3 regions of the Massilia litorea genome follow, and region 3 is predicted to be linked to each of the others. Evidence: predicted binding sites of a transcription regulator. Region 3 holds the regulator's gene; each other region holds the start of a gene.
The links. Region 3 encodes HrcA, which represses chaperone genes, less so after heat shock. Its sites were predicted from a motif close to TTAGCACTCNNNNNNNNNGAGTGCTAA; they were not measured.
Positions count from the first base shown of each region.

Region 1: a site for HrcA is predicted at 4,526-4,552, ahead of groES (co-chaperone GroES). Genes of this name have one in related genera too.
Region 2: a site for HrcA is predicted at 7,294-7,320, ahead of rpoH (RNA polymerase sigma factor RpoH). Genes of this name have one in related genera too.

Region 1 is NZ_CP062941.1:2,301,529-2,310,998, forward strand. Features, by position in the region: gene LPB04_RS10165 (glucokinase) at 1-702, shown strand, start outside; gene LPB04_RS10170 (hypothetical protein) at 895-1,356, opposite strand; gene LPB04_RS10175 (YfeK family protein) at 1,498-1,875, shown strand; gene LPB04_RS10180 (UPF0158 family protein) at 1,953-2,372, opposite strand; gene groL (chaperonin GroEL) at 2,465-4,111, opposite strand; gene groES (co-chaperone GroES) at 4,147-4,437, opposite strand; gene LPB04_RS10195 (hypothetical protein) at 4,935-5,210, shown strand; gene LPB04_RS10200 (cell division protein ZapA) at 5,207-5,518, shown strand; RNA gene ssrS (6S RNA) at 5,565-5,746, shown strand; gene LPB04_RS10210 (EVE domain-containing protein) at 5,834-6,301, shown strand; gene LPB04_RS10215 (metalloregulator ArsR/SmtB family transcription factor) at 6,367-6,681, shown strand; gene LPB04_RS10220 (hypothetical protein) at 6,678-7,076, shown strand; gene LPB04_RS10225 (AraC family transcriptional regulator) at 7,099-7,920, opposite strand; gene LPB04_RS24365 (methyl-accepting chemotaxis protein) at 8,052-9,470, shown strand, end outside.
Region 2 is NZ_CP062941.1:288,730-298,199, reverse strand. Features, by position in the region: gene LPB04_RS01230 (IS1595 family transposase) at 43-999, shown strand; gene LPB04_RS01225 (extracellular catalytic domain type 2 short-chain-length polyhydroxyalkanoate depolymerase) at 1,107-2,321, shown strand; gene LPB04_RS01220 (hypothetical protein) at 2,408-2,743, opposite strand; gene LPB04_RS01215 (quinoprotein dehydrogenase-associated SoxYZ-like carrier) at 3,042-3,860, shown strand; gene LPB04_RS01210 (quinoprotein relay system zinc metallohydrolase 2) at 3,861-4,790, shown strand; gene LPB04_RS01205 (NAD(P)/FAD-dependent oxidoreductase) at 4,795-6,051, shown strand; gene rpoH (RNA polymerase sigma factor RpoH) at 6,267-7,160, opposite strand; gene ftsX (permease-like cell division protein FtsX) at 7,674-8,594, opposite strand; gene LPB04_RS01190 (cell division ATP-binding protein FtsE) at 8,591-9,265, opposite strand; gene ftsY (signal recognition particle-docking protein FtsY) at 9,272-9,470, opposite strand, start outside.
Region 3 is NZ_CP062941.1:1,713,544-1,723,013, reverse strand. Features, by position in the region: gene LPB04_RS07645 (YdcF family protein) at 1-425, opposite strand, end outside; gene LPB04_RS07640 (barstar family protein) at 441-767, opposite strand; gene dapB (4-hydroxy-tetrahydrodipicolinate reductase) at 771-1,580, opposite strand; gene LPB04_RS07630 (outer membrane protein assembly factor BamE) at 1,588-2,235, opposite strand; gene fur (ferric iron uptake transcriptional regulator) at 2,313-2,747, shown strand; gene hrcA (heat-inducible transcriptional repressor HrcA) at 2,793-3,815, opposite strand; gene LPB04_RS07615 (HAD family hydrolase) at 3,900-4,616, opposite strand; gene LPB04_RS07610 (hypothetical protein) at 4,835-5,437, shown strand; gene LPB04_RS07605 (hypothetical protein) at 5,459-6,094, shown strand; gene LPB04_RS07600 (hypothetical protein) at 6,272-6,463, opposite strand; gene rsmA (16S rRNA (adenine(1518)-N(6)/adenine(1519)-N(6))-dimethyltransferase RsmA) at 6,746-7,522, opposite strand; gene pdxA (4-hydroxythreonine-4-phosphate dehydrogenase PdxA) at 7,540-8,598, opposite strand; gene LPB04_RS07585 (peptidylprolyl isomerase) at 8,603-9,470, opposite strand, start outside.

The DNA.
Region 1 (9,470 bases), 590 kb from region 3:
GTCTCGCAGCCGACCGTGATCCGCTTCTGCCGCTCGCTCGGCTTCCTCGGCCTGGCCGATTTCAAACTGAAGTTCGCGAGCAGCCTGACCGGTGCGATCCCGGTGCGCCACAGCCAGGTGAGGAACAGCGACAGCACGCATGACCTGTCGGCGAAGGTGATCGACAACACCGTGTCGGCGATTTTGAAATTCCGCGACGGGCTCGACGTGCACACGCTGGACCGTGCGATCGAGCTGGTGAGCCGCGCACGCCGGGTCGAGTTTTACGCGCTGGGCAATGCGCGCGTGGTGGCGCTCGACGGCCAGCATAAATTCTTCCGCTTCCGGATTCCGACCGCGCTGTACGGCGACTCGCACCTGTTCGCGCTGGCGGCGGATCTGCTCGGGCCGGGCGACGTGGTGATCGCGATCTCGAATTCGGGGCGCTTGCCGGAGCTGCTGCAGGCGGTCGACATCGCCCGTTCGCGCGGCGCCGACGTCATCGCCATCGGCAACAGCCAGTCGCCGCTCGCACGCAAGGCCAGCGTGTGCCTGGCGGTCGATCACGCCGAGGACAGCACTGTGTTCCTGTCGATGATTTCGCGGATCCTGCAGCTGCTGTTCATCGACATCATGGCGGTGGGCTTGTCGGTCGATGCGCATAATGGGCGAGAAGGCGACGTCGAGCAGCGCAGGCTCTTGATTTCACACCTGGACAGTTGAGAAACGTAGGGTGGGCACTTGTGCCCACGCGGTCTGACATGTGCGTCGATGCGGCTTCAACACCATCGCTCACGCGCGCGAAAAAATGTCGGTACTCGTTTCGACTGCTTCATGGTTCGACCGCGTGGGCTCAAGAGCCCACCCTGCGTCATGCGTCCGTTAACGATGTTGTCGATTTCGCGTCGCGCAACATCAATCCGCCGATTTGGTCTCCACCCGCCGAATCCCGCGCCGCCACTCGTCGAGCGATACCACCGTATCGTTCGCCGTGTCGTCCACCAGAATCTGCTCGCCCGTTTTCGCCACCAGAAAACTCTCGCGCCGCTGCACCTTGTCCGCACGGTTCTCGACAAAACTCAGCTGCCAGTACGACATGCCGTTGATGACGCGCGGTGTCGGGTCGTCTTCGATCACGGCCCCGTGCGCCTTGCCGCGCGAGCGCTTTTCGATGTCCTGCGACCAGGCCTTCACTTCCGGCAACGCCAGCAGTGCGGCCATCGCCTGTTCGCGCGTGACGGCCGGTTCGGCCTTCTGCTGCACGATGGGCTTGGCCGGCTGCGGCGGCGCGGCCGGCGGCTGCCTGTCCTTGCAGCCGGCAAGCAGGGCCGCGGCCAGCAGGGAGAAACTCAGCAACTGTGCGCCGCGTGAAATCATGATGGAACCTCGTGGAAAACGTGCGGCCATACTAGCCGATGTGTAGATGCCGGGCAATCTCGGCATGCCGGCCTGACGGACGCTTCCCGGTGTGGGTGCTAGACTCGTCGCATGTTCGTTTGCCACCCCGGAGGAAACACGATGACCGTATTTCGATTTGCGGGCGCCATGCTGCTGGTCGCCACCCTGCACGGCGCGGCGCTTGCGGCGCCGGAACCGAAGGCGCAGGCCGAGATTGCGCACCTGCTCGACTACGTGGCGACGCCGGGCTGCCAGTTCAACCGCAACGGCAGCTGGCACGACGGGTCGGAGGCGCGTGCGCATCTGCAGAAGAAGTACGACTACCTCGTCAAGCGCGACCTGGTCACGAACGCGGAGTCGTTCATCGAGCGTGGAGCGACGCAGAGCAGCATGAGCGGCAAGCCGTATCTCGTGAAGTGCGGGGGAGGGAAGGCGGTGGCCAGCGCGGTGTATATGAAGGAGGAGTTGAAGCGGTTTCGGGGGAAGGCGAGCCAGTAAATCGTGCGCCGGTCCCGGGCAGTGTTTTCACGCGAACGGTTTGCAGCCGCACATGCGTGGGCATGCCCACGCGGATGCTAGCCCAACTGCAAACCGTTCTCCTCGCACCACCCCGCCAGCACCGCCCGCGTCTGCGCCTCGCGGAAGTCATGCCAGCGCTCCGTCAGGCCACGCTCCTCGACCAGTTCGCTGAAATGGCGATACGCATCCGAACGCTTGAACATCTGGCGTACGCGATCGGCATCGTCAGCCATCGCTGCGTCGGCGAAATCGAACACCAGTTCCAGCCCGAGATCGAGCTCGCTCATGTGTGGCACGGAAATGTAGCGCTCCGAGGTATCGATATCGTCCGGCAGGGACGCCAGTTCCCCATCGACCATCTCCGAGCGGATGTGCACCTGGCCCGTATCGAGGGATACCCAGGCTTTGTCCGGGGTTCCCGGCTCCGACACAATCAATACCGCATCCTCGAGGTCTTCCGCATTCACGACAGGCATCGCAATCTCCCAAAAGTAAAAGCCCGCAAGGCGCGAACCGTGCGGGCTTTTCAAACTGCAGCAGGGCGCCGGCGAACCGGCGCCCAAGGACATTACATCATGCCGTCCATACCGCCCATGCCGCCCATACCACCCATGCCGCCCATGCCGCCGGCTGGCTTGTCTTCAGCCAGTTCCGACACCATGCAGTCGGTGGTCAGCATCAGGCCGGCGATCGACGCTGCGTTTTGCAGTGCCGAGCGGGTGACCTTGGCTGGGTCCAGCACGCCCATTTCGACCATGTCGCCGTAGGTGCCGTTGGCGGCGTTGTAGCCGTAGTTGCCGGTGCCGCCCAGCACTGCCGAGACGACGACCGATGCTTCTTCGCCTGCGTTCTGGACGATCATGCGCAGCGGCTCTTCCATTGCGCGCAGGACGATCTTGATGCCGGCTTCCTGGTCAGGGTTGTCGCCCTTGACTTGCAGGTTGGCGCGGGCACGCAGCAGGGCGACGCCGCCGCCTGGCACGATGCCTTCTTCAACGGCTGCGCGGGTGGCGTGCAGCGCGTCTTCCACGCGTGCTTTCTTTTCCTTCATTTCGACTTCGGTGGCAGCGCCAACCTTGATCACGGCAACGCCGCCGGCCAGCTTGGCCACGCGCTCTTGCAGCTTTTCGCGATCGTAGTCCGAGGTCGCTTCTTCGATCTGGACGCGCACCATCTTGACGCGCGCTTCGATGTTTTCAGCCGAACCTGCACCGTCGATGATGATGGTGTTTTCCTTGCCGACTTCGATACGCTTGGCCTGGCCGAGTTCAGCCAGCGTGACCTTTTCCAGGGTCAGGCCGACTTCTTCCGCGATCACCTGGCCGCCGGTCAGGACAGCGATGTCTTCCAGCATGGCCTTGCGACGGTCGCCGAAGCCAGGCGCCTTGACGGCAACGGTCTTCAGGATGCCGCGGATGTTGTTGACGACCAGGGTCGCCAGCGCTTCGCCTTCGATGTCTTCGGCGACGATCACCAGCGGACGGCCGGCCTTTGCAACTTGCTCCAGTACCGGCAGCAGGTCACGGATGTTCGAGATCTTCTTGTCGCACAGCAGAACGAACGGATTGTCGTGGATGGCGACTTGCTTGTCCGGGTTGTTAATGAAGTAAGGCGACAGGTAGCCGCGGTCGAACTGCATGCCTTCGACGATGTCGAGTTCGTCGTTCAGCGACTTGCCGTCTTCGACGGTGATGACGCCTTCCTTGCCGACTTTTTCCATCGCTTCAGCGATGCGCTCGCCGATCGAGTAGTCCGAGTTGGCCGAGATCGCGCCGACCTGGGCGATTTCTTTCGAGGTGGTGCATGGCTTGGAGATCTTGGCCAGCTCTTCGACGGTGGCAGCAACTGCCTTGTCGATGCCGCGCTTCAGGTCCATCGGGTTCATGCCGGCGGCAACGAACTTCATGCCTTCGCGCACGATGGCTTGTGCCAGCACGGTCGCGGTGGTGGTGCCGTCGCCGGCGTTGTCGCTGGTCTTCGAAGCGACTTCCTTGACCATCTGCGCGCCCATGTTCATGAGCTTGTCTTTGAGTTCGATCTCTTTCGCGACCGAGACGCCGTCCTTGGTGACGGTCGGGGCGCCGAACGAGCGGTCCAGCACGACGTTGCGGCCTTTAGGACCCAGGGTGACCTTGACTGCATTGGCGAGGATGTTGACGCCTTCAACCATCTTGGCGCGCGCTGCGTCGCCGAAAATTACTTCTTTAGCTGCCATTTTTTATTTCTCCGAGAGATATTCTGAGGGGAGGATTACTTGACCAGCACGGCCATGATGTCTTCTTCGCGCATCACCAGCAGTTCCTGGCCGTCGACCTTGACGGTCTGGCCCGAGTACTTGCCGAACAGGACGCGGTCGCCAACCTGGACTTCCAGTGCACGCAGCGTGCCGTTGTCCTGGACTTTGCCATTGCCGACGGCGAGGATCTCGCCCTGGTCCGGCTTCTCGGCGGCTGCATCAGGGATGATCAGGCCGGAGGCAGTCTTGGTTTCCTGGTCGAGACGCTTCACGATAACGCGATCGTGCAGAGGGCGAAGGTTCATGCAAAACTCCTTTATTCAGTGGTTTGGACTAGCTTTGTTTGCGTTGATTGCCGCGTCGCATACTGCGCCGCAGCTTTGAAAGAGGTTGTTAGCACTCTCATCTAACGAGTGCTAATTATAGGGACGACATCAGGGTATTTCAAGCGGCGATGTTGCAAAATAAATTGCAAGAGCTTGTTTTGCCTCAACTGCCGGGATGACGCGGCAGCTTGCTGGGCCGTGGCCGGCGCAGGTACGGAGCGGAGAGACTAGCACCGATGCCAAGACGGCTGACGCACTGTTGGTGGGGAATTGATCGGTGTCAAACGAGGGGATGGAAGGCGATAAGGACTGCGCTTCCGGATATGCAGGCGCAGCGCTGCTACCGAAATGCAGCCAGATAAGCCTTGCCGCGCGCGGCTACCCGCCGCGACGCTATACACTGTGGTCCCCGCCGGGCAGGGCGCAGGCTGTGCTCTCCTGTTGACTGTCTAACCAGAACAGACCTATAGTTACGAATGATTTCCGAATTCCAAGACCTATCCGACAAAATCGAGCGGCTCGCCGAGCTGGTCGTGTCGCTGCGCAGCGAGAATGCGCAACTGCGCCAGACCAACCTGTTACTGAACGAAGTGAACATGGCGCTCGTCGAACGCCTTGTCGAGGTCCAGCACAAGGTCGAAGCCGTGATCGAGCAATTGCCTGCGCCGGAAGAAGCGGAAGACGCGGAAGGTAGCGCGGAAGAGAGCGCGGCAGACGCCGCCGAACCCCTGGATGCCGAGGCTGCCCGATGATTTACCTGGATGTGACGATCATGGGCCAGCCTTACCGCCTGGCCTGCAAGGAAGGCGAACAGGCGACGCTGCGCGATGCCGTGCGCTATCTCGACGGCAAGATGACCGCGCTGCGCGATTCGGGCAAGGTCAAGGGCAACGACCGCATCGCGGTCATGGCCGCGCTCAGCGTGGCCGCGGAATTCCTCTCGGTGAAGTCGCCGCAGGGACCGCTGTCGGACATGACGATGCTCGAAGTGAAACAAAAACTCGAAGCGATGCACAAGGTCCTCGACCACACCCTGGCGCCGCAGGAAAATTTGTCCTGACCGGGCAAATTCGTTTGACATGACGGTTCAAGCGAGTAAACTGCGAGGCACCCTGCGGTGTTCGAGATTGCCATATATTCCTTGAACCATTTACATGCATAGGTTGCGGGATAGTGTTTGATGGGCGTGAGCGTCGCTAGTTCGACGAACCCGAAATTGAACTGACTGTGACCACCTTGAGCCATCAGGTTCGGGATGCCGGCAAAAAACGGCACAGGCGGGGCTACATTCCATGAAGCGGTTGCGAGCAAAAGCACGCAGCCGCTTTTTTACGCGCGCAGGTTTTATCGGCCTGCTTTTTTTTCAGGAGATCCGATGCGCTACTGGTTGATGAAATCCGAGCCCGATGAAGTCAGTTTCGACGACGTTCTCGCCGCACCGGGCCAGACCGTCGCCTGGTTCGGCGTAAGAAACTATCAGGCCCGCAATTTCATGCGCGACGCCATGCAAATCGGCGACGGCATCCTGTTTTATCACTCCAGTTGCGCCGTTCCCGGTGTCGCGGGAATAGCGGAAGTGGCGAGCGGCCCTTATCCCGACGCTACCCAATTCGACAGTGCCGGCAAATACTTCGACCCGAAAGCGACACAGGCGCAGCCGCGCTGGATATCGGTCGACGTCCAGGCGAAAGAAAAGGGGCGCTATTTGACGCTGGCCGAGATGCGCGCCATGCCCGTATTGGAAGACATGGTCCTGCTGCAGAAAGGCAGCCGCCTTTCCATTTCGCCGGTGACGAGCGGGCAGTGGAATGCGATCCTGGAATTCGTGCGCACGAAAGATTGAGGAGCTTGCGGTTCGGTGCGCGAAAGCGCTTGCAATAGTTCGATGGTTAGCTAATAATCGATTCCATGAGCACCGTATTCAAAGCCCTCTCCGATCCGACCCGCCGCAAGGTGTTGCAGCTGCTGCAGGCCGGACCCATCGGTGCGGGAGAATTGGCGGCGATGTTCGACGTTTCCAAGCCGACCATGTCGGCGCACTTCGCCGTGCTCGTCAACGCCGGCCTGATCGAGGCCGACAAGCAGGGGCGCACGGTTACGTACCGCTTGAAGCTGTCGGTGCTGGAAGAGGCCTTGCTTGCCTTTGCCCAGACGTTTGGATTGCAGGTCACGCGGCCGCAACCCGGCCATCTCGATGTCGGATCGAACGAGGAGAAGTCATGAAAAGCACTTTCCCGCTGGGCCGTGCCTTGCTTGGTGCGGTAATGATCGTCGGCGCGTGCGCAGCCCTGAAATGGGCCGCGCCGGAACACTTGTCGCTCGAGTGGTCGCAACGCCTGACCGGTGCCTTGCTCGGCTTTGTCGTGGTGTTCTACGCGAACGCGATTCCGAAATCGCTGACGGCGCTGGCGCGCTTGCGCTGCTCGCCCCAGGCCGAGCAGGCGGCGCGCCGCTTCGCTGGCTGGAGCCTGGTGCTGGGCGGACTCGGCTACATGCTGGCCATGCTGTTCGCGCCGCTGGCCTCCGCGCACCTGCTCGGCGGTGGCGTGCTGATCGTGGCGCTGGCCGCGGCCCTGTGGCGCTGCTTCGGCGCCGGTTCGGCGGCCGCCCGCGGTTGAGGAGGGCGCCGCCTCAGGCAACTCAGGCGGCCCGCTTCAGCCATTCGCGCGGCGAAGCACCCATCTGCGCAGTAAAGGCGCGCGTAAACGTGGACGGACTCGTATAGCCCGTGCGGCTGCTGACGAGTTTGACCGGCATGCCCTGGCGCAGCAGCCTGCCGCCGAGGGCGATGCGCCAGCGGCTGAGATATTCGCCGGGCGGAATCCCCATCACCTCGCGGAAATGTTCCACGAAGCTGGCGCGCGACATGCCGGCGAGCCTGGCCAGTGCGGCAAGGGTCCACAGCTCGTGCGGGCGCTCGTGGATCGCCGTCAGCGCCGCCGACACCTGGCGGTCCGCCAGGCCGGCCAATAAGCCCAGCGACAATTTTCCGTTGTCGAATTCGCGACGCACTACCTGGACCAGCAACACATCGCACAGCCGGTCCAGGATCAATTCGCGGCCGGGCGCCGTGCCTGCCGCCTCGCCGAACAGCAGATCGAGTGTCGGCCCCAGCCCAGCGATCTCGGCCAGCGGCATATGCAGGCAGCCGGGCAGCACCCGGACCAGCGGATTGGCCTTGCCCCCTTCGAAGACGATGTCGGCGCACAGCAGCAGGGCAGTGTGCCCGGCGGGAACCTGCAAGCGATGGTTGGTGCCGTGCGGATAAAGAACCAGCGAAGGCAGGTCGATGCGCAGGAGCGCGCCATCGTCGTGCACGAACTCGACCGGCCCCTGGCGCACCAGATGCAGGTGGCCGGCACTGCCATTCTCATGGAACTGGTTGGCGTCGCAAAACGGACCGTTGTAGAAGATGCGGGCGCTGAATGCCTGGCGCCCCAGCAAGGATGACAGTTTGTCCATTTCAATAAAGTTCGACGCAGAGCCGCGTATTCTGGACGATTCGCGTAGTTTCCGTGTGGAAATTATCGTCAAATTCGTCGAAAATGCAACGCTTTGCCGGCAGCCCGCCGCTTTCTGTCCACTCTACTGTCATGAAAAACCTCCGGATCAAATACCTCATCGCAACGGTGACCAGCGCACTGATTGCCGTGACCCTCGCCGTTGGCGGCCTCGGTTATTTCTCGACCCAGCGTGCGGTCGAATTGCTCGAGAACTCGACCTTGCGCACTGCCAACCAGCAGCTTGCCCTGGCAAGCATGGTGCACCGCATGGAAACCAATCGCAGCCAGCTGCTGCAGGCGCTCCAGCACAATCCCGACAGCAAATATGCCGTCATGCATGACCACCCCCTGGCAAACCACTTCAACAATATCAACAGCAACACGGCCGCGCTGCTGGCGGAGCGCGACAAGCTGCTCGATTCCTTGCGCAGGCCCGAAACGCGAGCAGCCGTCGCCCGCTGGCGCCAGGACAGCCAGGAATTTGGCGTCGAGCTGATCGGCAACGCCGCGCGCGCGCTCGAGGGCGGCGATTGGGACAAGGCGCAGGAGATCCTGATCCGCCAGGTCAACCCGAGCTACCTGAAGGGCCAGCAAGCCTACAAGGCCCTGCAGGATTACATGAGCACGCGCAACGTTCACGAGAGCGAGGCACTCCATGCCGAACTGCGCAGCCTGAACCGCCTGATTGTCGGTGCCATCGCGTTCGCCGTCCTGCTCGCCGTTGCGGCTACGCTGTACCTGGTCGCGGCCATTACCCGTCCGCTCGGCACCGCGGTCGACCTGGCGCGGCGCGTCGCCGGCGGCGACCTGAGCGCGCAGATCGTGGTCGATACACGCAACGAATTCGGCCAGCTGCTCGGCGCCTTGCGCGACATGAACACCAGCCTGGCCGGCATCGTGGGCGAGGTGCGCAGCGGCAGCGACGTCATCGCCACGGCCTCAAGCCAGATCGCCGCCGGCAACATGGACCTGTCTTCGCGTACCGAACAGCAGGCCAGCTCGATCGAGGAAACGGCCGCGTCGGTGGAGGAGCTCACCACGACGGTGCGCCAGAATGCGGACAATGCGCGCCAGGCCAACGGCCTGGCGGCCTCGGCCTCGGATGTGGCCACGCGCGGCGGCGCCGTGGTGCGCGAGGTCGTCGGTACGATGGGCGCCATCAACGATTCGGCGCGCAAGATCGTCGACATCATTGCCGTCATCGACGGCATTGCGTTCCAGACGAACATCCTGGCGCTGAACGCCGCCGTCGAGGCCGCCCGTGCCGGCGAACAGGGCCGCGGCTTTGCCGTCGTCGCCTCCGAAGTGCGCAGTCTCGCCCAGCGCTCGGCCGGCGCGGCAAAGGAAATCAAGGCCTTGATCACCGACTCGGTCGAGAAAGTCGACAGCGGCAGCCGCCTGGTCAACCAGGCAGGCACGACAATGGAAGAAATCGTCCATAGCGTACGTCGCGTGGCCGCCATCATGGAGGAGATCACGGCGGCGACGAGCGAGCAGAGCGCAGGAATC
Region 2 (9,470 bases), 1.4 Mb from region 3:
CGGCTGAGGTCCAAATGAGACTTCACCTGAGAGGAGGTTCGCATGCAAGCACGCAAGTTCGAGCACTTCCTGAAGAACCTGGCCGCGCTGACCCGGCGCCAGCGCGAACGTTTGCTCGGCCTGCTGCTGCCAACGGTCAAGCGCGATCGGACGGTGGACGTCATCGAGCAGGCGAGCGCGCCGCAACTTGCCTGTCCCGGTTGCGGCTTGAATCGCTTCCACAAGCACGGCCGCGCCAACGGGCTGCAGCGCTTTCGTTGCCGCGCTTGCGGCCGCACCTGCAATGCGCTCACCGGCACGCCGCTGGCGCGCCTGCGCCACAAAGGGCGCTGGCTCGATTACCTGGGCGGCATGCTCGACTCGCACAGCATCCGGCGCAGCGCCGCCCAGCTCGGCGTTGCCCGCGCCACCAGCTTTCGCTGGCGCCACCGTTTTCTCGCGCTCACTCAAAACGACCGACCCCAGCGCCTGGCCGGGATCGCCGAGGCCGACGAGATGTATGTGCTCGAATCACACAAAGGGTCCCGCTCGCTCGATCGGCCTCCACGCAAGCGCGGCGGAAAGGCGACAAAACGCGGCATTTCGAACGAGCAGATGTGCATCCTGGTCGCACGCGACCGGACCGGCCAGACGCTCGACTGGGTCCCGGGCAAGGGGCCTGTTACGCGGGCGCAATTGCACGAACATTTGAAAGTGCGCCTGGAGCCGGACGTGTTGCTGGTGACGGACGCCCATTCGGCCTACCGGCATTTCGCACGCGAAGCCGGTATCACCCATGAAGCGGTGAACTTGCAGGCGGGAATCCGGGTGCGCGGCGCGATCCACGTCCAGAATGTGAATGCCTATCACAGCCGCCTGCGCGGCTGGCTGCAGCCGTTTCGCGGGGTTGCCAGCCGTTACCTCGGCAACTATCTCGGCTGGCGCTGGGCGCTCGACGGCGCCCGTGTCAAGACGCCGGAGGCTTTGCTGCGAGCGGCAATCGGCATATTCCACGCTTAACGCGAACAGCGCCTTTTTTATTCGTGCCGGGCGAGCTGGCGCCAGGCCTAACGCGCGCCCCCTGCGTGGACGCTCGATATAATCGAGCAAACACGACAATATTGCCCATGCGTGAAGACGAGGTCGCGGCGGAGGAAGCCTGGTCCGTTTTCCGATTGGTGGAGGAGGCGACAATGAGTGCAAATGCGTTGAAGTTACGCCTGGCCTTGCAAGCTGTTCTTGCGCTTGCCGTGACTGGATGCGGAGGCGACGCCACGGCGCCGCAAGCATCTTCGGGGCCGACAACACTGGCCGTGTCCACGAGCGTCGCAGCGGACCCCGCAGCGGTCACGACTGCCGTCGTGAAACTCCCGCGCTACCAGATTGACCCAGCGAAAATCTTCGTCGCCGGGATTTCGTCGGGCGGTTTCGCGGCAGTGCAGATGCACGTTGCCCACTCGTCGACTTTCAAGGGCGCAGCCATCTACGCGGGCGGCGTGTACTGGTGCGCGGGGCTCGAGGGCGCTGCGGGCGCGTTGGCAAATTGTGGCGGCCAGACGCTCCCGACCAATCAGGCATCGTACAACAGCACGCTTGCGGCCTCAATAGCCTACCTGGATGCGCAGTCGAGCCTCGGCACCATCGACCCCTCTTCCAATCTCAAAGGCCAGCCTGTCTACCTCTGGTCCGGCACGCAGGACACTGTCGTCAACCCGCGCGAGATGGCCGACCTCAATTCCGAATACCAGCATTACGGTGCGAATGTCCGCTTCGATAATGCCTTCCCCGCCGCTCACGGCTGGGAATCTCCAAACGGCGAGCTCCCCTGCGGCACGCTCGGGAGCCCCTACATGGTGAACTGCACCGTCAATGGCGCCGTGTACGATTCGGTGAAAACCTGGCTGACGATGTTCCTCGGTCCTTTGAGCCCACGTAATAACGGAAAGCTGACGGGGACCTTGTCGACATTCGACCAAACCGAGTTCGGGGCGTCGCCGAACGTCTCGATGAGCTCGACCGGGAAGATTTTTGTCCCTAAAACCTGCACGCAAGGGAAAACCTGCGGATTCGTCCTTGCCATGCATGGCTGCCTGCAAGCGGAGTCGCTTATCGGAAACCGCTGGGTCACCGAGGCCGGCATTAACGAGTGGGCCGATACGAACCGACTCGTGGTCCTGTATCCCGACACCATTGCGTCGAGTGCGCCCGGCCCCACGAATCCGAAGGCATGCTTTGACTGGTGGGGCTACGCCAACCAATACGATCCGAACTATGCGCTCACGAGCGGCTTGCAGATGTCCGTGCTCTACGCGATGGTGCAGCGCGTGACCGGCCGGCCCTAGGGTCCTGGATACGCCCGCTGCCGCTATCGCAAGGGGCATAAAAAAACCCGCGATCTTCGCGGGTGTTTTTCATGTGTCCAAAACGATTACTTGGTCTTGGCGGTTTCGGAAACATGCGCGCCGTGGGTATCGGCGTCCGCCTTGACGGCGCCCTTGCCCTCGGCTTTCGCTGCCGCCTTGGCGTCCTTGTCGGCTTTTGCCGCCGCCTTGGCATCGGCCTTGCTGACCTTCTTGACCAGCTTGCCGTTGGTTTGCGTGCTGGCCTTCAGATCCTTGTTATCCACGAACGCTGCTTTCGGCGTGGTGGTGTCCGTGCTCGCTTGCGCGGCTGGGGTTGCCGAGGTTGCAGGCGTCGCTGGCGTCTGTGCGACGGCAACGGTGGCAAACAGGCTCGCGATCAGGGTAGCGGTAATTTTTTTCATGGTGCAGCTCCTCGGTTGGTTGTTTGGTAGTGCATGGTCACATCCTACCGACCATTAACGACGCAGCTGACCAGCTTGTTGACAGACTTAACAATTGCTTACATTAGTGGCTTTGGCTCGAACGCTCGTGCCCGCGGAGCCGACGCAGGACTGCTTCATAACACGCCGCAGCGCGCCGCATGGAACACGATGGGCTTTACGGCCTTCCTGCGTTATAGTCATTACATCGCTCCAGGGAAGAACAGGGCGCCAAGTTCGGCAATGAAACGTGCATCCTTCATGGATAAAGGTTGATTTGATGAAAAACCGTCTGCAGGGCAGCCGCTGCTCTTCCTGGGTCTTCAGCCTGGCGATATTGGCCTGGTCGGCGTCTCCGTTACCAGCGCCGGCACAAGAGGCGAATGCCGCCTGGGCCTCGCTGCAACAGTCTCTCTTCCCCGGGAAGAAACTGGAAGCGGCGCCTTTCATCCGTCTGACTGCGCCGGCGCGCGCGGCCAGCGGCGACCAGGTCCCGTTCGCCTTCAGCATCGATCATCCGATGACGGCACAGCAGTACATCAAGTCGGTCACGGTGCTGGTCGACGAAAACCCGGTGCCCCTGACGGCGGTTTTCCACTTTCTTCCGCAGAGTGGAAAAGCAGAAATCGCGACCAGGATCCGCTTCGAATCCGATTCCCCGGTGCACGTCGTGGCGGAGTCGAGCGATGGCCGTTACTATGTGAATGCGGTGACCGTGAAAGCCTCGGGCGGTTGCGCCGGTCCGGCGCCCAGCGGCGATGCGGCAGCGGTCGCCGCGGCGGGGCAAATGAAGATGGCGCTGGACGGGCCTTTCAAGGGAGGCGAGGTCAACCAGGCAAGGCTGCTGATCAGGCACCCGATGTACACCGGTTTGCAGCGCGACCTGGTCACGCATGGATTCCGGCCCGCCTTTTTCATCAACAAGGTCGACGTCACGTACAACGGCAAGCCGGTGCTGATGGCCGACACCAATATCGGCATCAGCGAGAATCCTTCGATCCAGTTTGGCTTCTTCGCCGACAAGCCCGGCACCTTGCAAGTCGTCCTGCAGGACAATCGGGGCGCCACCTTCCGCCAGTCGCTGGACGTCGGAGGCTAGGTGCGGCGCCTGGTCCGCGCGCTGGTCGTGCTGGCAGCCGCGCACACTGCGTATGCCGACGCTGCGCCGCTGCGTCTCGAGCAGGTTGCGCCGGGCGTGTACGTGCACATCGGGCAGCACAAGGACGTCGACGACGGTTACGACGGCGATATCGCCAACATCGGCTTCGTGGTCGGCCTGGACGCGGTCGCGGTCATCGATACCGGCGGCTCGTATGCGGTCGGCATGGCCCTGAAGGAAGCGCTGCGCGCGATTACCCGGCTGCCCATTCGCTACGTGATCAACACGCATGTGCACCCTGACCACGTATTCGGCAACGCCGCTTTCATCGACGACAAGCCTGGTGCGCAACCCCGATTCATCGGCCATGCCATGCTGCCCCAGGCGATGGCCCTGCGCGGCGATATGTACGTGCGCAACCTGAAAAAACAGCTGGGCGGCGCGGCCGACAACAGCACCCTCGTCGCCCCGGACGAGACGGTGCAGGACCGCCTGAGCCTCGACCTGGGCCGGCGCAAGCTCGAACTCCGGGCCTGGCCGGGTGCGCATACCAACAACGACCTGACCGTGTTCGATGCCGCGAGCGGCACCCTGTGGACGGGCGATCTGCTGTTCATCGAGCGCACGCCCGCCGTCGATGGCGACATCAAGGGCTGGCTCTCTGCGATGGATGCACTGGAAAGGCTGCCGGCCGTCGCGACCATTCCGGGACACGGCCCCGTCACACGCGACAAGTACCAGGCCCTGGACAGGCAGCGCGCCTACCTGACGACTTTGCTGCGCGACGTACGTACCAGTATCAAAAACGGCACCGGCATGACCGAGACGATGGGGACGGCGGCGGCCTCCGAGCGCGGACGCTGGCAGCTTTTTGACGTCGTCAACCGGCGTAATGTCAACCTGATCTATCCTGTTCTGGAATGGGAGTGAGGCGATGCGCAGACGCCAGCTTCTCGAATGGGCATTGGCAGGGTCGGCATGGACAGCCATGGCGCAGGCATCCGGCAAGCGCAGGAGCGCTTCACCAGGCCGTGTCGTGGTGGTCGGCGCCGGCTATGGCGGCGCGACTGCGGCCAAGTACGTCAGGCTATTGAGCGGCGGACGCATCGAGGTCATCCTCGTGGACCAGAACGCGCAGTTCGTCTCTTGCCCGGTCAGCAACCGCGTGCTGGCCGGCCAACGAACGCTGGAGCAACTCACCTTCGCCTACGATGCGCTGCAGCAGCACCATGGCGTCAAATTCATGCGCGGCGGCGTCACGGCGATCGACCCGGACAAGTCGCGCATCGTCATGGCAGATAAAAAACTGTCGTATGACCGGCTGATCCTCGCCCCCGGGATCGATTTCATCTACGACGCCTTTCCCGCGCTCGCCGGCGCCCAGGAGCAGATTCCCCATGCCTGGAAAGCGGGACCGCAGACGCGCAATCTGCAGCGCCAGCTGATCGCCATGCCGAACGGCGGCGTCTTCACGATCGTGGTGCCGCCACAGCCTTATCGTTGTCCGCCCGCGCCCTATGAGCGCGCCTGCCAGGTCGCCTTTTACCTCAAGACGCACAAACCCCGGTCCAAGGTCGTGGTGCTCGACGCCAATCCCGTCATCACCTCGAAACGGGCCCTGTTCGAGCGGGCATGGCGTGACCTGTATCCCGGCCTGATCGACTACCTGCCGGGCAGCGAGCTGCAGGGAGTGGATGTGGCGACGAAGACCGTCAGGACCGCGTTCGATACGGTCAAGTCCACCGTACTGAACATCATTCCACCCCAGCGCGCGGGCAAGCTTGCCCAGGAGGCCGGCCTGGCGAACAGCGAGGGGCGCTGGTGCGAGGTCGACTTTCTCAGTTATGCCTCGACGGTACTGCCCCGGGTCCACGTCATTGGCGATGCGATCGAATCGGGCTTGCCCAAGTCGGCCCATATGGCCAACGCCCAGGCGAAGATCTGTGCGCGTGCCGTTGTCGACCTGATGCTGGGCCAGGCGCCAGACGCGGCACCGGCCTTTGCCAATACCTGCTACAGCTATATCGACGACCGGCAGGCAATGCACATCTCGACCCTGTACCGGTACGACGCGGCGAAGAAGAGCATGCAGGCGGAAGGGGCCGGCGTGCTGTCCGAGCATGCATCTGCGCAGGAAGGTGTCGATGCCGATGCCTGGGCGCGGCAGATCTGGGCGGATGTGCTGAGTTAGGGCGCAGTTGATCGAACGCCGTAACGCGTGGGCAATGCCCACCCTACGGTGCACCACCGTCCGCAGCAAGTTCAATCAACTGTGGCGTAACGTAGGGTGGGCATTGCCCACGCGTTCACCGTTTGAAACCATGCGGCCCGTTACATTGACCAACAAATTTGCCAAAAAAAAAAGCGGCCCGCGCGGGGCCGCCGTGTCCTTCAACGCCTGGCTGCTTACACAAACGCCGCCAGCGCACCTTTCATCTTCTTCAAAGCCGCCGACTCGATCTGGCGAATCCGCTCGGCCGACACGCCGAACTCTTCGGCCAGCGTGTGCAGGGTCGCACCCGAGCCGTCGTCGTTCGCCAGCCAGCGCGCTTCGACGATGCGGCGCGAACGCGGGTCGAGCTTGCCCAGCGCCGTTTCCAGGCCTTCGGACTGCAGGCGCGTGACCTGCTCGGCTTCCAGCACCTTGGTCGGTTCCTGCTGGTCCGAGGACAGGTAGGCGATCGGCGAGAACTTGTCGTCTTCGTCGTCGGTCGGCGCTTCCAGGGCGATGTCGCGGCCCGAGAGGCGGGTTTCCATCTCGATCACTTCCTCACGCTTGACGTCGAGCATCTTCGCCAGGTCGTCGACCTGGGTCGGGGTCATCGCGTCCAGGCCCACCTTGTTGCTGCGCAGGTTGAAGAACAGCTTGCGCTGGGCCTTGGTCGTGGCGACCTTCACTAGGCGCCAGTTCTTCAGGATGTATTCGTGCATCTCGGCCTTGATCCAGTGCATCGCGTACGACACCAGGCGCACGCCCTGGTTCGGGTCGAAACGCTTCACGGCCTTCATCAGGCCGATATTGCCTTCCTGGATCAGGTCCGCGTGCGGCAGGCCATAGCCCAGGTAGCCGCGCGCGATCGACACCACCAGGCGCAGGTGCGACAGCACCAGCTTTTGCGCGGCGTCGAGATCATTCGCATCCCGCAGCCGCTTTGCCAGCGAAACCTCTTCCTCGTGGGTCAGCATCGGCAGGCGGTTGACGGCGGAAATATACGCGTCGATATTGCCGAGATTGCCGGTGAAACCGAGGTTCAAGGCACGACTGCTGGTCGGAACCAGTGCGGATTGTGCGGACATCATCATTTTCCTCGTAGAGTAATCTTTGCTGCATCGATCAGGTTCCCGGGACATCCCGGAAACTGATGGCACGCTTATCTTCAAGCCTGTGCCGGATGCGTTTCAGATCTTGTTTACCTTCACTTGAGAACATATATTAGCACTCCCCATGGGAGAGTGCCAGCAACGCCCCCGGATCGGAAGAGCGTTTAAGTTTCATCAAAGTATTTCTTTGCGGAATCGAAAATAGAGCAATTTACTGTAGAACAGAGGCTTGCATTATTGTTGAGATAGCTCAAACGTATCGGACATGCGGCAGCGGTCAGGACTCAGGTTACGGGTCCGGGACACGTGGTTTCTGTTAGTTGGCGCACCGAGGAAGAAGTTCAGCGCTCAGAAGGGAAGATGTCTGGCGCGCTGGCGGCGTCAATACCTACAAATGGGGGCGTGAAAATTTGCAGGGCGGCACAACATGGGCAGGCGATATGGCCCGGGCAGAATCGCCCGGCCATACTGCCTTCGTCTCCCTGCGCGGCCTCAGCGCATGCGCGCCAGGTGGCGCTGCACCGACAGCAGGGCCCCGACCAGGCCGAGTCCGGCACTGATGGCCAGCAAGCCCGCCACTTCCAACGCGCCGAGCGGCGCCAGCTGGAATTCCGACGCATACAGCCGCGCGAACTCGGCGATGGCATTGTTGAGCGGATGCAGGCCCAGCGCGACCGCGACCAGCGCCACGGCGCCGGCGCACAGCCCGAGCAGGGCGCCCGTGTAATAGAAAGGACGATGGATGAAATTGTCGGTCGCGCCCAGCAGCTTCGAGACGGCAATTTCCTCACGCTGGGTCAGGACCTGCAGGCGGATTGTGTTGAACACGACCGCAATCACCACCACGCCCAGCGTGACCGCCAGCAACAGTAGCGCCAGGCGCAGGATGCCGAGCAGGGCGGCCAGGCGTTTCACCCAGGCCGAATCGACTTGCACGGTATCGACCTGCGGCAGCGCGCCCATCTGCTCGACGATGCCGTCGATGCGCGCGGCCTCGACGGTGCTATTGAAACCTTCCAGTTTCATCACATAGCTGTCGGGCAGCGGATTCTCGCCCAGGGTGTCGAGGGCGGCGGACAGGCCGCTGCGGTCTTTTAAATCGTCGAGCGCCTGTTCGCGCGGCACGAACACGATCCTGGCCTTGCTGCCCTGCAGGATCTGGCGCAGCCGGGGTGCGAGCGCCTGCGCCTCTTCGCGCGTCGCGCCCGGTTTCACGAACAGGCTTACTTCCGGATCGACCGATAACTGCTCCGACATCGGACGCACGTTGTCGAGCAGGGTGATGCCGGCGAAGGGCAGCGCCAGCGCCACCGCGACGACGAGCACATTGAACAGGAAGCTGCCGGGCGCCTTGCGCAGGGTGGACAGCGCCGCGCCGAGCGCGAACTGGTGCTGGCGGATCCAGGGGCTCATGCCGCACCTCCAACACGGTCAGTCGGGACGAGTTGGCCATGTTCCAGGCGAATCACGCGCGCCGCGCCGTCGAGCACCTGCTCGTCGTGGGTCGAAATCAGGCAGGTCACGCCGACGGAATGAAAAGCGCGCAGGGCGTCGAGCACCTTGTCGGCGGCCACCCGGTCGAGGTTGGCCGTCGGCTCGTCGGCCAGGATGATCTGCGGCCGGTTGACGATCGCACGGGCAATCGCCACGCGCTGCTGTTCGCCGCCGGACAGTTCCAGCGGATGGGCTTTCGCACGGTCGAGCAGGCCGACCTTGTCGAGCGCGGCCCGGGCCCGTTGCTCGGCCCCGGCCTTGGGGGCGCCGGTAACCAGCAGCGGCAGCATCGTATTGGCGAGGATGTTGCGGTCGTTCAGCAGGCGCTGGTGCTGGAAGATCAGGCCGAGTTTACGGCGCAGGAAGGGGATGCCGGGTTTGCCCAGCTTGCCGATGTCCTGGCCGAACACGATCACGCGGCCGCTGCTCGGACGCTCGATGGCGGCGATCATCTTCATCAGGGTCGACTTGCCGGCGCCGGACGGGCCGGCCAGGTAGACCAGTTCGCCCTTGTCGATGTTCAGGGATACCTCGCGCAGGGCGGTGGCATCGGCGGAATATTGCTTCGAAACGGAGTGGAATTCGATCATCTGCATTTATCCGAGCAGCGCTTCGACGAACTCTTCTGCATTGAAAGGCTGCAGGTCGTCCAGCTTCTCGCCGACGCCGATGAAGTACACCGGCACCGGACGCGTGCGCGCGATCGCGGCCAGCACGCCGCCCTTGGCCGTGCCGTCGAGCTTGGTGATCACGAGGCCGGTCAGCTGCAGCGCGTCATCAAAAGCCTTCACCTGC
Region 3 (9,470 bases):
TGGCGCGCCAGCGTCATCAGGTAGCGCCGCATCGCGCACACCTTGCCGATCACGAGCAGGCTGTCGACCCGTGCCAGGTCGATCGTTTCAGCGGCCTTGCGCCGGCCGAGGATCACGTTCTCGCCGGTGTTGGTCGCTGCGCATTCGAGGATCAGGATCGAGGCCGGCATGCCCAGTTCGACCAGCCGTGCGCCGATGACCAGCGCTTCCGGCGTTTCCTGTCCCGCCGTGGCGCCGCCCGAGACCAGCAGCCGCTCGAACATCCCGCGCTGCCAGAGTAGGTAGGTCTCGCGGCAGAAGGCCTCGACGCCGTGGCGCGTGCCGAACAGGAAGCCGAGCTTCGCCGGCCGCAGCGGCAGGATCGGCATGACGTAGCGGGCGATCGACTGCAGGTCGGCCGCGGTCAGGTCGGAAGGAGACGCCACGCCGGGGCGGACCGCTTAACGAAGTACCAGTTCGAGCGCCGGCTTCTCGCCGTAGTCCTCGTAGCGATCGTTGATGCCGCCGACGCAGAACACGATCTCGTCGATCAGGTCCGGCAGGCGGGAACGCAGGGCGCCGCTGTCGGTGATGACGATTTCGAGCACCTCGTCCGGCTGCAGGCGGAACTTGGTCATGTTCTCGTCGTCGCGCAGGTAGCTCAGGCAATCGACCCAGGTGTCGATGGTGTCGCCGGTCGCCGTATGAAAGCCGAACGCGCGCCGGCTCTCGGCCAGGAAAGTCGCTTCGTTGACGATTGCGGCGCCGTTCAGTTCTGCCACTGCCATGGCTTACCCTTTCAGGGACAAGACGTCCTGCATGTCGTACAGCCCGTTCGCCTTGTCGGCGATGAAGCGCGCGCCGCGCAGGGCGCCATGGGCATAGGTCACGCGGCTGCTCGATTTATGGGTGATCTCGATGCGCTCGCCGGTGCCCGCGAACAACACCGTATGGTCGCCGACGATGTCGCCGCCGCGCACGGTGGCAAAGCCGATCGTCGACGGATCGCGCTCGCCGGTCACGCCTTCGCGCCCGTACACCGCGCATTCCTTCAGGTCACGCCCGAGGGCATCGGCGATCACTTCTCCCATTTTCAGGGCGGTGCCGGACGGCGCGTCGACCTTGTGGCGGTGGTGCGCCTCGATGATCTCGATGTCGTAGCCTTCGTTAAAACTTTTGGCGGCCAGCTCCAGCAGTTTCAGGGTCACGTTCACGCCCACGCTCATGTTCGGCGCGAAGACGACGGCGATTTTTTCGGCGGCGGCGGCGATCGCGGCCTTCCCGGCCTCGTCGAAGCCGGTGGTGCCGATCACGATTTTTACATTGTTCGCGGCGCAGAAGGCCAGGTGCCCGAGCGTGCCTTCGGGACGCGTGAAATCGATCAGGCAGTCCGCATCGGCCAGCGCGCGCGCCAGGTCGGACTCGATCACGACGCCGGTCAGCTGGCCCGAGAAGGCGCCGGCGTCATGGCCGATGAAGGGAGAACCCGCGACGTCGAGGGCGCCGGCGAGGACGGTGTCGGGAGCGGCGGCGATCGCCTCGATCAGCATGCGGCCCATGCGCCCACTGGCGCCGGCGACCGCGATTTTCAGTTGCGTCATGGCTGTCTTACGGTGTGGTCGTGGAAGTGGCGGGCGTGGCGTTCGTTGCTGGCGCGACCGGACGGGAGGCGGCGGCATTTTCCGCTTTTTTCGCTTCCTTGACGACGTTCTTGGCCGGGCCGGCGATGCGGTCGATGTATTCGCGCTCGGTCGGCAGGTTGCCGCCCTCGAAACGTTCGACCACGTCACCCTTGAAATACACGGTGACGCGGCTGGTGGTCAGCTCGCCGTTGCCGCGTGCGAGATAAAACGGATAGTCCCAGCGGTCGGCATGGAACATGTCCATCAACAGGGGCGTGCCGAGCAGGAAGCGCACCTGCTCGCGGGTCTGGCCCACTTTCAGCTGGTCCAGCATTTCCTGCGAGACGAAGTTGCCTTGCTGGATGTCCGGGCGGTAAGGCGAGAAGATCCACAGGAATTTCTGCAGCCGCGTGCCTTCGGTCGTTTGCGCACCGGCATTCGCCAGCGAAGCCGATTTGCCGGCATCGGAGGCCATGGCAGCCGGGGAGGTGTTCACCGGCGCGGCCGGCTTGGTCTGGTTGCGCCACGAGGCGCAGCCGGACAGGACCAGCGTACAGGCAAGGCCGGCGGCAAGCGCAGCCCGGGCATGGGAACGATGCACTACACGATAAACAACGGCATCAAAGACGCGCATAAGTAACCTCAAAACGTAAGCGGGAGCTTCCAAAACGCTATATCATAAAGCACTCCGCCTATCTACGAGTAACAAACATGAGTAACAGTCCCACCGACCTGAAGGCGAGCGGCCTGAAGGCCACTTTGCCGCGCCTGAAAATCCTGGAAATTTTCCAGAACAGTGAAGTGCGGCACCTGACGGCGGAAGACGTCTATAAAATCCTGCTGGCCGAGAACATGGACGTGGGCTTGGCAACCGTCTACCGCGTGCTGACCCAGTTCGAGCAGGCCGGCCTGCTGAACCGCAACCACTTCGAAACCGGCAAGGCGATCTACGAACTGAATGCCGGTTCGCACCACGACCACCTGGTCTGCCTCGATTGCGGCCATGTGGAGGAATTCTTCGACGAAGAAATCGAATCGCGCCAGAACAAGATCGCCAGCGAGCGCGGTTTCAAAATCGCCGAGCACGCGCTGGCGATCTACGGCAATTGCATCAAGCCGGCCTGCCCGCACCGCGGCGGCAGCTGAGCGCGGCCGAACCGCAATGAACAACGGCGCCGATGGCGCCGTTTTTCATGAGCTGCTCAAGGCATTCGACAGCAGTTTCGCCGTGATGTCGACAATCGGAATCACGCGTTCATACGCCATCCGCGTCGGGCCGATGACGCCGAGCGTGCCGACGATCTTGCCGTTCACCTCATACGGCGCGGTGACCACGCTCATCTCGTCCATCGGCACCAGCTTCGATTCGCCGCCGATAAAAATCTGCACGCCGCCCGCCTTGCTCGACATGTCGAGCAATTGCATCAGGCCGGTCTTTTGCTCGAACATCTCGAACATCTGGCGCAGGGAGCTCATGTTCGAAGAGAGGTCGGAGACCGACAGCAAATTGCGCTCGCCCGAGATCACCATCTCTTCGCTGCCCTCGGCCATCGCCTCGCTGCCCGCCTCCACTGCCGTCTGCATCAGGCCGCCGATGTCTTCCTGCAGCCGGCGCAATTCGCCCGTCAGGCGCAGGCGTACTTCGTCGAAGGTGAGGCCGGCGAAGTTCTGGTTCAGGTAATTGGCCGACTGGATCAGCTGCGCCGGCGTGTAGTCGACTTCGGTGAGCAGCAGGCGGTTCTGGACGTCGCCGCGCGGATCGACGATCACGAGCAGGATGCGCTTTTCGGACAGGCGCAAAAATTCGATCTGCTGGAACACCGACTCGCGGCGCGGACTCTGGACGACGCCGGCGAACTGCGTCAGCGAGGACAGCATCTGCGCCGCGTTGGCGATGATCTTTTGCGGCTGCTGGACGGACAAGCGCATGCGCTCGGCGTCGACGCCGTGCTGGCCGTCCAGGTGCTGCACCGTCAGCAGGGTGTCGACGAACAGGCGGTAGCCGCGCGGCGTCGGCACCCGGCCGGCCGAGGTGTGGGGGCTGGCGACATAGCCCATCTCCTCGAGGTCGGCCATGATGTTGCGGATCGTGGCCGGCGACAGGTCGAGGCCGGAAATTTTCGAGAGCGCACGCGACCCGACCGGCTGGCCGTCGGCAATGTAGCGCTCGACGAGGGCTTTCAGCAGGGTTTGGGCTCGGGGTTCAAGTTGCATGGGGAGTGGTGGCGCGCAGAATGGTTGCACGGCTATTATGCACCTTGCAGCCTGCGGTGTGGGAACTCAGCGCGCCGCCTGGCGCTAACTGTGCTCGCGTTTCAGCCAGTCGATGAGGCCATCCATGTTCGACACGATGGCATCGGGCTGCACGCCCTCTTCCAGGTGCCTGCGGCTGGCGGTGCGGTTCATCCAGACCGCGCGCAGCCCGGCGCGCTGCGCGCCCTGCACGTCGAGTAACAAATCGTCGCCGACGTGCACGGCGTCCTGCGGCGCCACCCCGAGCGCTTCGCAGGCGGCATGGAAGATCGCCGCATCGGGCTTGGCGCGGCCGAAACCGGGCGCCGAGACCGAGGCGTGGAAATGGTGGCTCAAGCCGATCGTCTGCAGGTCGGCATTGCCGTTCGTGACCGACCCGATCAGGACGCGCCCCTTCAGGCGCAGCAGGCCGGGCAGCACGTCGTCGTAGGGAATCACGGCGTTGCGGGCAGCGAAGAATTCGGTCATCGCCAGCTCGACCTTGTCGGCATCCTCGCCGGCCTGTTCGAAGGCGGCAATCAGGCCGGCGCGCCGCAGCGCGCCCAGGTCGAGCTGGAATTCGGGGCGGCGCGCCAGCAGCTCGAGCCGGGCCTGGCGCAGGCTATCGATGGTAAACCGTTCGGCCACGCGCGGCGCGTTGCTGGCCAGCCACGCGAACAGGGTCTGCTCGGCCTGCACGATGACGGGGGCGATCGGCCACAGCGTATCGTCGAGGTCGAACAGGATGGCTTTGGGCCAGGGGCGGCGGTAGGAAGGCTTCATCGGCGGCGGTCGTGTATGGAGGCCCAGCATAGCGAGGCCAGCGGCGAAATGCAAACGCGCCGCCGGTGCGCCCACCCTTGCAGCGTGCTGTTACAGCTTGATACGAAGCCGAATGAGCCCGAGGCTTGTCAAATGCACTAAAATGATGGGCAAACTTCTGCCATGCGACTGGGTGCCTCGGGTTGCGCGCCTTGTCCCTCCCCTTTTTTGGAGAAATTATGATTCGTTCCCCCCTGCGTGCCGGCCTTGCGCTGGCCTGCGCGCTGAGCCTGTCCGCCTGCGGTGGCAGCAGCGGCAATCTGTATGTCGGCGGCAGCGTCGTTGGCAACACCAAGGCGGGTCTGGTTCTGACGAACAACGACGGTCCGCGCCTGGAAGTTCCTGCCGGCGCGACCAGTTTCGTGTTCAAGGATCTGGTCGAAACCGATTCCACGTACAACGTGAAGGTCGTCGCCTCGCCCCCGAATACGAAGCCGTCGACGCCGGGCGGCACCGATGGCTGCAAGGTGGTCCAGGGGACCGGTACCGGCAAGGCGGTCTTCAACGTCTCGACCGTGCGCATCGTCTGCACCCTGCAGACCTATCCGCTGACGGCCCGCATCACCGGCCCGCACCCGGGCACCCTGGAACTCGTCAATGGCGCGGACCGCAAGGTGGTTGCGCCGACCGATGCGACCGTCCAGATGACGGAGATTGCCGAAGACGCCGTGTACGGCCTGGCCGTGCTGAAATCGGAAGGCCAGACCTGCACCATCGCGAACGGCTCCGGCACGATGACCACCGCCGGCGCGACCGTCGACGTCACCTGCACCGCGCCTTAATCACATCCTGTGGAGAGTATTTTGAAGAAATCGATCCTGGCGCTGTGCGCGCTGACACTGGCAGCCGGCCTTGCGGCCTGCGGCGGCGGCACCTCGAGCTATACGATAGATGGAACGGTCATCGGCCTGCAGTACGACGGTCTCGTCCTTCAGAACAACCTGACGAACGACCTGGCGGTCAAGCCGGCGGGCCTGGATGCCGGCAATAACGTCAAGAACGTCAACTACAGCTTCCCGGGCGAGGTCGACTACGGCAAAGCGTACAGCGTCACCGTGAAAACGAACCCCGCGCACCAGACCTGCACGCCGGCCGGCGGCACTGCCGATACGGCCGGTCGCCTGACGACGATCAACGCCGTGATCAGCTGCTCGCTGGTGGCGAATACGATCGGCGGAACGATCACCGGCCTGGCGAGCGATGGCTTGCAATTGATTAACGGCAGCACCGGCGGTTCGGTGACGATAGCCAAGGGTACCGACGGAACGTATCCGACGAAGTTCGTGTTCCCAGCCGTCGTGACCTTTGGCCAGACCTATGGCGTCACCGTGTACAAGCAGCCTGCTACCCAGACCTGCACCGTCACCAACGGCGCCGGCACCATGGGTGACAACGCAGTCGACACGATTACGGTCAATTGCGTCAACAACCCGAGCTGAGCAAGCTGAAGGAGACATTCACAACACCTATGTCGATCATTCTGAAAGAAAATTAGACGTATATGTTGTGGTGCAGCATAATTGCACCTGTCTCCTCCAACTCTCCTCAGAAAAGAATTGGATTTAGCCCGCCCGCAACGGCGGGCTTTTTTTTGCCCGCGTTTTCGTGGGGCCGGCTCAGCCGAACTTGGTGGCAGCCGGCAGGCGCTTGCCGCTGACCTTGACGACGGCCACTTTCTCGCTGCCGACCGAGACCATCGAGTCGGCGCGCACTTGCGCCTTGTAGCTTTGGGCGCTGGCGTAGGTGGTGCCGACGACGGCGAGTGCGGCGACCAGGAACAGCGATTCCATGTGTTTGAGGACGTTCATTTCAGGCTCCCTTCGGTGGTTGGTGGCCCGTTTGCGTCTGCGTTCGGGCTTTCGATGGGAGTAGATTAGCAAGCGGCCCTTTGCGCTTCCATCGGCGTGCGACGAAACGCGGAAAGCGCGCGATGAAGCGCGCAAAAAGCCGATTGTGCGGTGCAGAAGGATGAGGTCGAGACGGCGGTGCACCGTAGGGTGGGCTCTCGAGCCCACGCGGTGATACGAGCGGGCTCCGTTATCGTGCTCGGCGATCTTGCCGCCACGTATCACCGCGTGGGCATGCCCACCCTACACCGGCTTTAAGATATTCGCCAGCGCCACGTACTGCTCCAGGCTGACGTTTTCCGGCCGCACGCCCGGATCGATCCCGGCTTCCACCAGTTGCGCTTCGGTGAACATGCCGGCCACGCAGTTGCGAATCACCTTGCGACGCTGCGAGAAGGCCTTCTGCACCACCGCCTCCAGAGTCGGGCCGTCGACGGCGAGCTTGCGACGGGTCGGCACCATGCGCACGATGGCCGACTCGACCTGCGGCGGCGGATCGAAGGCGGTCGGCGGGACGATGAACAGCAGCGACATGTCATATCTCCACTGCAGCATCACCGACAGCCGGCCATACGCCTTGGTGCCGGGCTCGGCCACCATGCGCTCGACCACTTCCTTTTGCAGCATGAAATGCTGGTCCTCGACCAGGTGCGCGAACTCGGCCAGGTGGAACAGCAGCGGGCTCGAGATGTTGTATGGCAGGTTGCCGACGATGCGCAGCTTCTGCCCTTCCGGCACGGGAATGGACGCGTAATCGAATTTCAGGGCGTCGCCCGAGTGGATGGTCAGCTTCTCGGGCGGAAACGCCTTTTCCAGGCGCGCCACCAGGTCGCGGTCGAGCTCGACCACATGCATGTGGTCGAGTTGCTTGATCAGCAGCGCCGTCATCGCCGCCAGGCCCGGCCCGATCTCGACCATCGCCTCGCCGCGGCGCGGATCGATGGCTTCGATGATGCTGTTCAGGACCAGCTTGTCGGTCAAAAAATTCTGGCCGAAGCGCTTGCGTGCTACGTGTTTCATTCGTGCTTTCGTTTGATTTAATGTGCGCGGCTTGCGATTACCATCGCCATGGCGGCGCGGATCGCCTCTTCCATGCTGCCGCAGTCGGCCAGGCCCAGGCCCTGGGCGGCCAGGTCGAGCGCGGTGCCGTGGTCGACCGAGGTGCGGATCAGGGGCAGGCCGAGCGTGACGTTGATGCCGCGCCCGAAGGTGGCGTGCTTGAGCACGGGTAAACCCTGGTCGTGGTACATGGCGAGCACGCAGTCGGCCTCGCTCAGGTATTTCGGCTGGAACAGGGTATCGGCCGGATACGGTCCGCGCGCATCGATGCCCCGCGCCTGCGCCTGCGCCAGCGCGGGTTCGATGACCTCGATTTCCTCGCGCCCCAGGTAGCCGTTTTCTCCGGCGTGGGGATTCAGGCCGGTGACCAGGATGCGGGGGGAAGCGATGCCGAATTTGGCGCGCAGGTCGGCGTGCAGGATGTCGAGGACGCGGCCCAGGCCGTCCTGCGTGATCGCGTCCGCCACGGCACGCAGCGGCAGGTGGGTAGTGGCCAGCGCCACGCGCAGATAGGGTTCACTGCCGGCCGGCTGCCCGGCCAGCATCATGACGACCTGCGGCGTGTTCGTTTTTTCGGCCAGGTATTCGGTATGCCCGGAAAAGGCGACGCCGGCCTGGTTGATGGTGCTTTTCTGTAGCGGCGCGGTGACGATGGCCTCGAACCAGCCGGCTTGTATTCCCTCGAGCGCGAGGTCCAGCGTGGCGAGCACGGCGCGGCCGTTTTCCGCGTCCAGCACGCCCGGCACGACATGGGCCGCCAGCGGTACGTCGACCACGGCGATGCGATCACGGCCGAAATGCGGCAGGCCGCCGTTGCGCAAGGCCTGGGTCGACAGCGCGGCGAGGCGAATGGCCGGGTCGATCAGGCTGGCGGTGAGCGCGAGGAAGGCGGCATCGCCCACCAGCACGCAATTGGCCTGGTCGCGTAGCGCCCAGGCGGCCCGGATCGCGATCTCGGGCCCGATGCCGGCCGGCTCGCCGACGGTGATTGCCAGGGTCGGGCGCACTGCCTGCGGCGCGGCCACGGTGTTACCCACGGCCTTATGCCTCTTCGCGGTACTCGACGTAGGCACGGTCGCGCACTTCGCGCGCCCAGTCCTCGGCGGCTTCACCGAGTTTGCGCTCGCGGATCACCTGGCGTGCGCGCAGGCGCTCGCGTTCCTTGCCCTGGTCTTCGCTCTTGCGCTCGAGGACCTCGATCAGGTGGAAGCCGAACGGCGTCTCGACCACGTCGGACAGTTCGCCCGGCTTCAGCGCATTCATCGCGGTCTCGAATTCCGGTACCACGTCGCCCGGCTGCAGCCAGCCCAGGTCGCCGCCCTTGGCGGCCGAACCGTCCTGGCCGTTCTGGCGCGCCAGGTCCTCGAAGGTGGCGCTCTTGTTGACGATTTTGGCGCGCAGCTCGGCCAGCTTGGCTTTCACCTGCGCGGCCGGCATGGCCGGCGTGGCCTTGATCAGGATATGGCGCGCGCGGGTCTGCTGGACCACGGCGGCCTGTTCCGGCGCCGTTTGCTGGTTGCGCTTGTCGATCAGCTTGATGATGTGGAAACCGGTATTGCTCTTGATGACAGGCGTGACCTGGCCCGGGCTCAGCTTGCGCAGCGGCTCGGAAATCAGTTCCGGCAGGCGGTCCGGGTCGCGCCAGCCGATGGCGCCGCCCTTCAATGCGTCCGGCGCGTCCGAATAGGTGGCGGCCATCTTGGCGAAGTCGGCACCGGTACGCAGCTGGCGCATGACTTCGTCGGCGCGGGCGCGGCGGGCGGCGATCTGCTCGGGCGTGGCGTTGGCCGGGATGCCGACCAGGATCTGGGCGATGTCCATTTCGACACGGTCGGCGGCGGCGGCTTTTTCGGCGGCGAGGTAGGTGTCGACCTCGGCATCGGAGACCTGGATCTTGCTGTCGACTTCG